Massilia litorea: one gene and its partner. The protein of the gene in region 1 binds, or shares a complex with, the protein of each later gene. Links are inferred from orthologs where the notes say so. Each region holds a gene or a part of one and is shown in the gene's direction. Other genes may lie near its edges.

The links. The genes of interacting proteins can lie anywhere in the genome.
Region 2: the proteins of trxB (region 1) and trxA are in contact, whole or in part, in a crystal structure (PDB 1F6M), measured with the Escherichia coli proteins. The link is inferred for Massilia litorea from one-to-one orthologs.

Annotation. Positions count from the first base shown.
Region 1 is NZ_CP062941.1:4,656,120-4,664,576, forward strand. Bases 3,124-6,118 are described here. They hold trxB (thioredoxin-disulfide reductase), read left to right. Parts: upstream 3,124-4,137; coding sequence 4,138-5,100; downstream 5,101-6,118. Other genes in these bases: LPB04_RS20900 (DNA translocase FtsK), read right to left, coding at 3,124-3,954; LPB04_RS20910 (Smr/MutS family protein), read left to right, coding at 5,112-5,780; LPB04_RS20915 (ATP-binding protein), read left to right, coding at 5,925-6,118. Outside these bases: LPB04_RS20890 (replication-associated recombination protein A), read right to left, coding at 1-607; outer membrane lipoprotein chaperone LolA, read right to left, coding at 722-1,354; more of LPB04_RS20900, read right to left, coding at 1,462-3,123; more of LPB04_RS20915, read left to right, coding at 6,119-8,117; LPB04_RS20920 (trimeric intracellular cation channel family protein), read left to right, coding at 8,310-8,457.
Region 2 is NZ_CP062941.1:1,880,761-1,884,305, reverse strand. What follows is about bases 676-3,545. They hold trxA (thioredoxin TrxA), read left to right. Parts: upstream 676-1,882; coding sequence 1,883-2,209; downstream 2,210-3,545. Other genes in these bases: rho (transcription termination factor Rho), read left to right, coding at 2,370-3,545; LPB04_RS08375 (response regulator), read left to right, coding at 1,263-1,655; hutC (histidine utilization repressor), read left to right, coding at 676-1,157. Outside these bases: bifunctional DNA-binding transcriptional regulator/O6-methylguanine-DNA methyltransferase Ada, read right to left, coding at 1-299; more of hutC, read left to right, coding at 438-675. UniProt on the Escherichia coli protein: Participates in various redox reactions through the reversible oxidation of its active center dithiol to a disulfide and catalyzes dithiol-disulfide exchange reactions.

The DNA of each region.
Region 1 (8,457 bases):
AGCGGCGGGCGTCGCCGTCGGCGTAGCCGATCAGGGTCGAAATCGCGATCTCGTCGAATTTCAAATGGGCCAGCACGCGCTGCTGCGCACGGGCCAGCAACTGGCGCATCTCGTCGTCGTTCAGCGCTTTGAGCACATATACCTGCGAGCGCGACAGCAGCGCCGAGTTCACCTCGAACGAGGGATTCTCGGTGGTGGCGCCGATCAGCGTCACCAGGCCCGACTCGACGAATGGTAGCAAGGCGTCCTGCTGCGACTTGTTAAAACGGTGGATCTCGTCGATGAAGAGGATCGTGTGCTTGCCGCGCGCCAGGTACTGCTCGGCCTGTTCGACCGAGGCGCGAATGTCCTTCACGCCCGACAGCACGGCGGACAAGGCGATGAATTCGCAGTCGAAGGCGTAGGCCGTCAGGCGCGCCAGCGTGGTCTTGCCGACGCCGGGCGGCCCCCACAGGATCATCGAATGCGGTTTGCCGGATTTGAAAACCAGGTTCAGCGGCTTGCCGGGGCCGAGCAGGTGGCTCTGGCCGATGACTTCGTCGATGGTGCGCGGGCGCAGGGCTTCGGCCAGCGGCGCGGCCGGCTCGTTCTTGAAAAGGTCATCCACGGCGGACTCCAGCGGCGCGGCTGAAACAGAATGAAAAGTTGTGCATGCGGCTAGTGTAGCTGATGCGCCCAGCACCCGCGCGCGCAGGCGCCGCGCGCGGCGGCGCATGGCCGACTATTGCTTGTTGACTTCCGCGCCCTTCGGCATCTCGAACCTGAACTCCTGCGCGCCCAGCGATGGGTTGCGCTGGAAGCTGGTGAATTTCAGTACCGAGGTCTGGCCAAAGGTGTCCTTCAATTCCATCGCTTCCGGCGTGCCGTTCTTCAGGCCGATGCTGATCTGTTCGAAGGTCGTGTCCTTCGCTTTCGGCACGGCATTAAGCCATTCGAGGCCGTCGCGGGTGCCCGCCTCCGACAGGGTGAAGTTCTTTTCGAGGTCGTTGCTGCCGAACAGGATGGCGGCCGGCGAGGAGCCGAGGGCGTTCCCGAGTTTTTTCACGGTGACCTGGTTCAGGTCCTTGTCGTAGATGTAGAGCTGGTCGCCGTCGGCCTGCAGCAGCTGGTCGTAGGGCTTGGTGTAGTTCCAGATGAATTTGCCGGGGCGGGCGAAGACGAAGCTGCCGCTCGAGACGGGCGAGATCTTGCCGGTCTGGGATTTGCGCTGCTGTTGCTGGGTGAACTCGCCTTTGGCGGCCTTGGTGGTGGCGACAAAAGATTTGAACTGCTCGAGGGCGCTTGCGTGGGCGGCGCCGGAGAGTGCGAACGCGACAGTGGCGATCAGGGTGGCGATGTTCTTTTTAGCGATCATTGGGGTCCTTTTTCAGTGTGCGGTGTGCATAGGCACGAACGCGTGGGCTCAGGAGCCCACCCTACGTTACTCCGCTGTATCGGTCGGTGCGGAAGCGAACGGGTCGCTTACTCTGCCTGGGTGGCGGGCACGAGGATGTCGCGGTTGCCGTTGCTTTGCATCGGCGAGACGACGCCGCTTTGCTCCATCTGCTCGAGCAGGCGGGCGGCGCGGTTGTAGCCGATGCGCAGGTGGCGCTGGACCAGGGAGATCGAGGCGCGGCGGTTCTTCAGCACCACGGCCACGGCCTGGTCGTACATCGCGTCGGACTCGCCCCCGCCTTCGCCGGCCGGCATGCCGTCGCCGCCGGTGGCGCCCTCTTCCAGCGTGCCGCCTTCCAGGATGCCTTCAATGTAATTCGGCTCGCCCAGCGACTGAAGATGTTTTACAACTCGATGCACTTCGTCGTCCGACACGAAGGCGCCGTGCACGCGCACCGGCAGGCCGGTACCGGGCGGCATGTAGAGCATGTCGCCCATGCCGAGCAGGGCTTCGGCGCCCATCTGGTCGAGAATCGTGCGCGAGTCGATCTTCGAACTCACCTGGAACGCGATGCGGGTCGGGATGTTCGCCTTGATCAGGCCGGTGATGACGTCGACCGACGGACGCTGGGTCGCCAGGATCAGGTGGATGCCGGCGGCGCGCGCCTTCTGCGCGATACGGGCGATCAGCTCTTCGACCTTTTTACCCACGACCATCATCAGGTCGGCCAATTCGTCGATGATGATGACGATCGTCGGCAGCTTTTCCAGCGGCTCCGGATTGTCCGGCATGATCGAGAACGGATTCGGGATGTGCTCTTCGCGCTTGGCCGCATCCGCGATCTTGGTGTTGTAGCCGGCCAGGTTACGCACGCCCAGCTTCGACATCAATTTGTAGCGGCGCTCCATCTCGTTCACGGCCCAGTTCAGCGCGTGGCCGGCCTGGCGCATGTCGGTCACGACCGGCGCCAGCAGGTGCGGGATGCCTTCGTAGACCGACATTTCCAGCATCTTCGGGTCGATCAGGATCAGGCGCACGTCGGCCGGATCGGATTTGTACAGCAGCGACAGGATCGTCGCGTTGATGCCGACCGATTTACCGGAACCGGTGGTACCGGCCACCAGCAGGTGCGGCATCTTGGCCAGGTCCGCCACCACCGGTTTGCCGGCGATGTCCTTGCCCAGCGCGACCGTCAGGTTCGAGGCGCTGTCGTTATAGACCTTGGAGCCGACGATTTCCGTCAGGCGCACGATCTGGCGCTTCGGGTTCGGCAGCTCGAGCGCCATGTAGTTCTTGCCGGGGATGGTTTCCACGACGCGGATCGAGGTCAGCGACAGCGAACGCGCGAGGTCGCGCGCCAGGTTGACGATCTGGCTGCCCTTCACGCCGGTGGCAGGCTCGATTTCGTAGCGCGTGACGACCGGGCCCGGGAAGGCGGCCACGACCTTGGCTTCGACGCCGAAGTCGGACAGCTTCTTCTCGATCAGGCGGCTGGTGAATTCGAGCACGTCGACGGAGACCGTTTCCTGCGCCGGCGGCGGTTCGTCCAGCAGCGACAAAGGCGGCAGCGGCGAGTCGCCCGGCAGGTCGCGGAAGAGCGGCGTCTGCTGCTCCTTGACGGCGCGCTCGCCTTTTGGCACCGACATCATCTGCGGTTCGATCTTGATCGGTGCAGGCATCGACCCAGATTCAGCCGCCATCGTCTGGGCGGCAACGGCCGGTGCGCCGGCGGCAGGCGCGCCCAGCGAAGGCGCGGCACGGGCCGGGGCCGGCACATGCAGCGGTTCGTCGTCGTCGAGCTGCGGCTCGGCGCGCCGCGCCGGCGCAGGCTTCTCGATTTTCGCCCGTTCGGTCACCACGGCTTCGTCGCGCTGTACGGCCGCCGCTTCGCCCTGGCGCCGGTCTTCGCGGTCTTCGACCCGCATGCGGAACCAGTCCATCGTGCTTTCCGCGGCCTCGCCGATGCGCTCGGCCACGGCCAGCCAGGAGACGTGGAAGAACAGCGAGAAACCGAGGCCGAACAGCAGCAGCAGGAGCAGGGTCGCGCCCGTGAAACCGAAGGCGACCTGGGCGGCGTGGCCGAGCAGCTGGCCCAGCACCCCGCCCGGGGCGCGCGGCAATTCGACGTCCCAGGACCACATGCGCAGGTATTCGAGGCCGACGCTGCCGGCGAACATCAGGCCGAAACCGATCCAGCGGACGATGAATTCGTCCTGGTGCTCCGGTTCGGCCGGCGTGGGCAGCTTGTCGGTCAGTTTGCGGTAACCGCGCCAGACCGCGCGCATGAACAGGGCGCCCCACCACCAGGCGGAAAAACCGAAAATGAACAGCAACAGGTCGGCCAGCCAGGCGCCGGCCTTGCCGCCCAGGTTGGAAATGCTGGCGACGGTATTCGCGTGCGACCAGCCCGGATCGGCCTTGTTGTAGCTTAGCAAAATCATCACGAAATACAGGAAGCCGACGGCCATCGCGATCCAGCGCGCCTCCAGCAGGAGACGGGCGAGACGGCGCGGCATCGGCGATCGCGGGGACGGATGACGGGGTGGTGTCGTGGGCTGTGCGGGACTCTTCTTGCTCATGCTGCTGGCTGCTGATGTGTTCGCCGTGGCGGAATCCGACCATTCTAAAGCATGTCGCGTTGCGATACCCCATGATTCATGCTCGGACGCATCATCGTCTATAATCGCTGCTGTTTTCGGCGACTTGATATATGTCCGTCCTGCCCCCAGTTTCCCCTTTCTTCTCTTACTACCTCGCACCCCATGACCACTAAGAAACACGCCAAAGTCCTGATCCTCGGTTCCGGTCCTGCCGGCTACAGTGCCGCCGTCTACGCCGCGCGCGCGAATTTGAGCCCGATGCTGGTGACCGGCGTCGAACAGGGCGGCCAGCTGATGACGACGACCGATGTCGAGAACTGGCCGGGCGACCCGCTGGGCGTGCAAGGTCCGGAGCTGATGGCGCGCCTGCTGCAGCACGCCGAGCGCTTCAATACCGAGATCGTGTTCGACCACATCCACACGACCTACCTGAACGAAAAGCCGATCCGCCTGGTCGGCGACTCGCACGAATTCACCTGCGACGCCCTGATCATCGCCACCGGCGCCTCGGCCCAGTACCTCGGCCTGGAATCGGAACAGGCCTTCATGGGCCGCGGCGTCTCGGCCTGCGCCACCTGCGACGGCTTCTTCTACCGCAACCAGGAAGTGGCGGTCATCGGCGGCGGCAATACCGCGGTCGAGGAAGCCCTGTACCTGGCCGGTATCGCTTCGAAAGTCACCTTGATCCACCGCCGCGATAAGTTCCGCGCCGAGCCGATCCTGGTCGACCGCCTGATGCACAAGGTCAAGGAAGGCAAGATCGTGCTGGAACTGAACCACACGCTGGACGAAGTCGTGGGCGACAACAGCGGCGTCACCGGCCTGAAAATCCGTTCCACCGGCGACGGTTCGGCCAAGGACCTGACCGTGCACGGCCTGTTCGTGGCGATCGGCCACAAGCCGAACACGATGATCTTCGAAGGCCAGCTCGACATGCACAACGGCTACATCAAGACCCGCAGCGGCAACGAGGGCATGGCCACGGCCACCAGCGTGCCGGGCGTGTTCGCGGCCGGCGACGTGCAGGACCACATCTACCGCCAGGCGATCACCAGCTCGGGCACCGGCTGCATGGCCGCGCTCGACGCCCAGCGCTACCTGGAAGCGCTGGAAGACGGCCAGTAACAAGGAGCCCGATGGCAGGCATGAAAGACTTTGCCGAACTCAAATCCCTGCGCGACCGGCTGCAGGAAGAGGAACGCCTGCGCGCCATCGAGCAGGCCGAACGCGAAAAGCGCGAACGCATCGCCCGCGAACGCGCGGTCGAGTTCCGCAGCGCCATGGACGGCGTCAAGAAGATGCCGGAGTCGAACCGCTACGTCTATCGGCCGGTGCAGGAAGCGCTGCTGCGCGAGCAGCCCGCACGGCGCGTCCTGTCGCAGGAAGAAGACGACGCCCTGGTGCTGCAGCAGTCGCTGTCGGACATGTTCGACGTGGACGGCCTGCTCGACGACGACCCGACGCTCTCCTATTCAAAAGACGGCGTCGGTCCCGACGTCGTGAAAAAGCTGCGCAAGCGCCACTGGCCGCTACAGGACGAACTCGACCTGCACGGCATGACGCGCGACACCGCACGCGGCCAGGTCGGCGACTTCGTGCGCCGCTCGGTCCGCCGCGGCGTGCGCTGCGTGCGCATCATCCACGGGGTCGGCTACGGCTCCCCGAACGGCGAGCCGGTATTGCGCTCGGTCGTGCACAGCTGGCTGGTCCAGCTCGACGAAGTCGTCGCCTTCTGCGTGGCAAACCGGGCCGACGGCGGCAATGGCGCGCTGATCGTGCTGCTCAAGCCGGCACTCGACCGTTAATGCGGGGCGGATACAACACTCACCGCGTTGCAATACTGTCGAGGCGACATCCCTTTGTCGGCACGTTGTAGAATTGCGCCGACCCGCCGTCCATGCAGCGCCTACCATAAGGGAAGTCCATTGAAGTCCAGTCCGATCGTTCCCATGTCCGCGGCGCCCCTGGTAGACCTGCAATCCTGCGCGGACGAGCCGATTCACATTCCCGGATTCATCCAGCCCCACGGCTTCCTGCTGTTCTTCGGGCTGGACGGCAGCGTGGAAGGCTGGAGCGCGAACATCCCGGCCGAACTGGCGAACCTGCAAGCCGGCCAGCATTTCGACCACCTGCCCCTGCCGGCGCTGGCCGCCGAGCTGATCGAAGAATGCGTGGCCGGCCAGGTCGACGGCGAATGCGCGCCGGCCTTTATCGCCGTCGAGCTGGGCAAGGTCCAGTACGACTGCATCGTGCACGCCACGCATGGCCGCGTCATCGCCGAATTCGAATCGCGCCACGTGCCCGCCGACACGGTCGCCCTGTTCGCCGTCAAGGCGCACAGCTCGATCGAACGCGTGCGGCGCCAGAAGAGCATCGACACCCTGCTGGAAACCGCCGTGCGCCAGGTGCGCGAATTCACCGGCTTCGACCGCGTCATGGCCTACCGCTTCCGCGAAGACGACAGCGGCGACGTCGTGGCCGAAGCGCGCCGCGAGGACCTGACGCCGTACGTCGGCCAGCGCTACCCGGCAGGCGACATCCCGGCCCAGGCGCGCCGCATGTACATCCTCACGACCCTGCGCATGATCGCCGATGTCGGCTACCAGCCGGTGCCGATGCTGGGCGCGCCCGGCGCGCTGCCGCTCGACATGAGCTACGGCGTGCTGCGCAGCGTCTCCCCGGTCCACATCGAATACCTGCAGAACATGGGCGTGGGCGCGTCGATGAGCGTCTCGATCGTGATCAACGGCCGCCTGTGGGGCCTGCTGGCCTGCCACCACATGGCGCCGAAACAGGTGCCCTACTCGATCCGCATGGCGGCCGACGTGCTGGCCCAGGTGATGGCCTCGACCATCCAGAGCATCGAGGCGCGCCGGGATGCCGAGCAGGTCGAGCAGGCCGCGCGCGTGCGCACCAGCCTGGTCGAGTCGCTGCTGATCGACGAGGAACCGCTCGACGCCCTCGCCCGGCATGCCGAGGCCTTGCAGGAAGCGACCGGCTCGCATGCCTTGGTCTGCGTCCACAACGGCAAAGTCATCAGCTTCGGCGCGATCGAACGCGCCACGGCCGAGGCCATCGTGCGCTCGCTCCCGCTGGATGCCAGCGACCTGGTCGTACGCGATGCGCTGGACGAATGGCCGGTGGACGTGCAGCCGGTCATCGGCAAATGGGTCGGGATGCTGGCCCTGCCCTTCGACCCGCCCGGCGGCGGCTGGTGCCTGCTGCTGCGCACCGAACAGATCGAACAGGTGGCCTGGGCCGGACGCCCGGAAAAGACGAGCAGCCACGGTCCGCTGGGCGCGCGCCTGACCCCGCGCGGGTCCTTCGACGCCTGGCACGAAACCGTACGCGGACGCGCCCAGCCCTGGGAAGCGCCGGTGCAGTCGAATGCGCGGCTGATGCTGTCCGAACTGCTGCGCGCCTCGAACGCACGCCGCGCCCAGACCGAATCGACCCGCGCCCAGCTGCTGGCCATGCTGGGCCACGACCTGCGCGATCCGCTCCATTCGATCAACATGGCCGGCACCCTGCTCGAGCGCGGCAATGGCAATGGCAATGCGCAGCCGTCGCTGGGCAAGCGGATCCAGTCCTCGAGCAATCGCATGCAGCGCCTGATCGGCCAGGTGCTCGACATGAGCCGCATCGACGGCGGCCTGGGCCTGGGCATGACGCTCGATCCGATCGACCTGGCCTCGCTCACCGAAGACCTGGTCGACGAGATGCGCCTGGCTTATCCGACGATCAGCTACGAATATGCGAGCCCCGGCCCGACCATGGTGCGCGCCGACGCCGGGCGCATGGCGCAGGTGCTGTCGAACTTGCTGAGCAATGCGCGCCACCACGGGCAGGTCGGGCATCCGATCCGGGTGGCCCTGCACGCCGCCGCCGGCTGGGCGACACTCGAGGTCGCGAACAAGGGTTCGCCGATTGCCGACGACCTGGCGGCCACCCTGTTCAACCCATTCAAGCGCAGTTCCCTGCACAATCCGCTGAACCGCACCGGCATGGGGCTGGGCCTGTACATCGTCGCCACCATCGTGCGCGAGCACGAGGGCGAGATCAGCTACCGCCACGAAAACGGCCAGGTGATCTTCAGCGTGAAGCTGCCGCTGGCCGAGACCGAGCGCGCCGGCCCGACGTAGGGTGGGCACTCCGTGCCCACGCGGTTTCACCGCTCGTTTTGTGGCAACGCGCAATGCGTGACGTGACGCATGCGCACCATCAATTGCAATGCCGCCGCCGCTCATGTGCCGTACCGCGTGGGCACGGAGTGCCCACCCTACAAGGGTGGGTCCCGTGTTAGGCTAGCAACATGCCAACAGAATAGTCGCTGCATGACCCTTATCAAGTTCATCGAAATCATGGCCATCCTGGTCGGGGCGTTTTCCGGCTTCATCGAGGCGCGCCGCAAGCGCATGGACCTGGTCGGCGTGTTCACGGTCGCCTTCATCGCCGCTTTCGGCGGCGGCACCCTGCGCGACA
Region 2 (3,545 bases), 2.8 Mb from region 1 along the record:
GCGTCGATCAGGCGGCAGGCTTCGGCGACCAGCTGGGCCTGGCGTTCGCTCAAAGGCGGCTGCCCCGGTTTGCAGCGCAGGCAGGGACGAAAGCCGGCCGCTTCCGCTTCCGCGCAGCTGGCGTGGAAAGCGACATTCGCGCGCAGCGCGGGCCGGGCGCCGCAGGAGGGCCGGCAGTAGACGCCGGTCGTACGCACCGAATAAACAAAAACGCCGTCGGCGGCGCGGTCGCGGCTTTGCACGGCGGCCCAGCGCGCGTCAAGGCTGGCATAAGGTTCGGCGATGGTCTCGATCTTCATGGCACTTGTCCGGAATGGGTGAATGGCTTCATCCTGCCAGCAGGAGGCCATATCGGCACCCCGCCGCTTGCTTTCGAATTCGCGATGCTAGAATCGGGGGCAGTCAACCCTCATCATTATCCTCTTCCGGAGAGCAGTTTGGACGAATCCAGCGCGCAAGCGAGCACCCCCATCTTCCAGCGCATCAAGGACTACCTGGTCGGCGAAATCGCCACCGGACGCTGGAAGGAAGGCGACCTGGTGCCGTCGGAACAGGCGCTGGTACGGCAGTTCGGCGTCTCGCGCATGACGGTCAACCGCGCCGTGCGCGAGCTGACCGCCGAACAGGTGCTCACGCGCCGCCAGGGTTCGGGCACCTATGTCGCGCCGCGCAAATACCAGGCGACCCTGGTCGAGATCCGCAACATCGCCGACGAAGTGCGCGCCCGCGGACACCGCCATGCCAGCCGCCTGCACCTGCTTGAAGAAGCGCCTGCGACCGAGGCCCTGGCGCTGCAGTTCGGCCTGGCGCCGGGCGCTCCGCTGTTTCACTCGCTGATCGTGCACTTCGAAAACGAAGTCCCGATCCAGCTCGAGGACCGCTGGGTCAATCCGGCCTGCGCCCCGGCCTACCTGGAACAGGATTTTGCCAGCATCACCCCGAACGAACACCTGATGGCGGTCGCCCCGCTGCAAGGCGCGACCTACAGCCTCGAGGCGCTGGCCCCGCCGCGCGACGTGGCGGAACTGCTCGGCATCGACGCCCGTTCTCCCTGCCTCGTGCTGAAACGCAGGACGACCTCGCACGGCGCCGTGGCCTCGGTCGTCACGATGTGGCATCCGGGCCACCTGATACAGTTCAACGGCAGCGTGGGCTGAAGGCAATGCCTTAATACTGGACAGAATATTTTGTACAACATGTGCCATGGACAGCCGTTCTCGCACATAATCCCTGCCAGTCAATAATTTGCCGGAACCAACTGTATGAATGACCTCGCCGCATCAAGCCAGCCGCCGCGCGTGCTGGTGCTCGACGACGATCCTTTCATGCTCGAGATGCTGAAAGACATGCTGCATACCATCGGGGTTAGTGCAGTCTATACCGAAGCCAGCACCCGCCACGCCTTGTCCACGCTCGCCGAGCAAGGCCCGGACGTCCTCATCTGCGATCTCGCCCTGCCCGACATGGACGGCATCGAATTCCTGCAGGCAGCAGCCGAACGCGGCTTTCGCGGCGGCGTGATCCTGCTGTCGGGCATGGATTCCGGCGTGCGCGATGCCGCCGGCGAACTGGCGCGGGTGCTCGGATTACGCGTGGCGGGTATCTTCCGCAAGCCCATTGGCCTGGACCAGTTGCGCTCGGCGGTGATGTGCTGAGGGTATGTTAAGATTTTGTACAAAGGCCCGAACACTTTTTGGGAAAATAAGGTATGATTCGGCCTAAATCCCCCGCCTGACGTCCTCCCGACGCCCTTCCCATTGAGTTCGCGCACTTTGCCTCCACCATTGTGCTGCAGCTGTTTTATCAACAAGCGGAAGCCGGACGCGCCTTAACACGGTCGTCTCCAGGCGTACATTGATCCTTACCTCTCTTTGAGGAAAACATGAGCGAAAACATTAAACACATCAGCGATGCTTCTTTCGAAACCGACGTGCTCAAGTCCGAGCTTCCGGTACTGGTCGATTTCTGGGCCGAGTGGTGCGGTCCGTGCAAGATGATCGCCCCGATCCTCGAAGAAGTCGCTAAAGACTACAACGGCAAGATCACGATCGCGAAGATGGACGTCGACGCCAACCAGGCTATTCCAGCCCAGTTCGGCATCCGTGGCATCCCGACCCTGATCCTGTTCAAGAACGGCGCCGTGGCGGCGCAAAAAGTCGGCGCACTGGCCAAAGGCCAATTGACCGCCTTCATCGACAGCAACATCTAAACGCATAGCGGCGGCAGCGCGCCCGCACTGCCGCCATTGTCCGGACGGGATCCGGTCGGCTCCGGCCGCTTCCCAACCTGACGTTGTTTAACGCAGTTTATTTATTCCACGTCGTTCCCTCCCCTACCTTTACCTTCCCGTCACGGGACACCCACACAACATGCACTTATCTGAACTGAAGGCAATGCACGTCTCCGCGCTGCTGGAGATGGCCATCGGCCTCGACATCGACAACGCAGCCCGCCTGCGCAAGCAGGAACTGATGTTCGCGATCCTGAAGAAGCGCGCCAAGTCCGGCGAGCAGATCTTCGGCGACGGCGCCCTCGAAGTCCTGCCGGACGGCTTCGGCTTCCTGCGTTCGCCCGATGCCAGTTACATGGCCTCGACCGACGACATCTATATCTCGCCGTCGCAGATCCGCCGCTTCAACCTGCATACGGGTGACTCGATCGAAGGCGAAGTACGCACGCCGAAAGACGGCGAACGTTATTTCGCTTTGGTAAAGGTGGACAAGGTCAACGGCGAATCGCCGGAAGCCTCGAAGCACCGCATCCTGTTTGAAAACCTGACGCCGCTGCACCCGAACGAGCCGCTGCGCCTCGAGCGCGACATGAACGGCGCCGAAAACATCACCGGCCGCATCGTCGACCTGATTTCCCCGATCGGCAAGGGCCAGCGCGGCCTGCTGGTCGCGTCGCCGAAGTCCGGCAAATCGGTCATGCTGCAGCACATCGCCCACGCGATCACCGCGAATCATCCTGACGTGACCCTGATCGTCCTGCTGATCGACGAGCGTCCTGAGGAAGTGACCGAGATGCAGCGTTCGGTGCGCGGCGAAGTCGTGGCCTCGACCTTCGACGAACCGGCGACGCGCCACGTGCAGGTTGCCGAGATGGTGCTGGAAAAGGCCAAGCGCCTGGTCGAAATGAAGAAGGACGTCGTGATCCTGCTCGACTCGATCACCCGCCTGGCGCGTGCCTACAACACCGTGATCCCGGCTTCGGGCAAGGTGCTGACCGGCGGTGTCGACGCCAACGCGCTGCAGCGTCCGAAGCGTTTCTTCGGCGCCGCCCGTAACGTCGAAGAAGGCGGCTCGCTGACCATCGTCGCGACCGCCCTGATCGAAACGGGCTCGCGCATGGACGACGTCATCTACGAAGAATTCAAGGGCACCGGCAACATGGAAGTGCACCTCGAGCGCCGCCTGGCCGAGAAGCGCGTCTACCCGGCGATCAACCTGAACAAATCGGGTACCCGCCGCGAAGAACTGCTGATCAAGCCGGACCAGCTGCAAAAGATCTGGATCCTGCGCAAGCTGCTGTACTCGATGGACGAG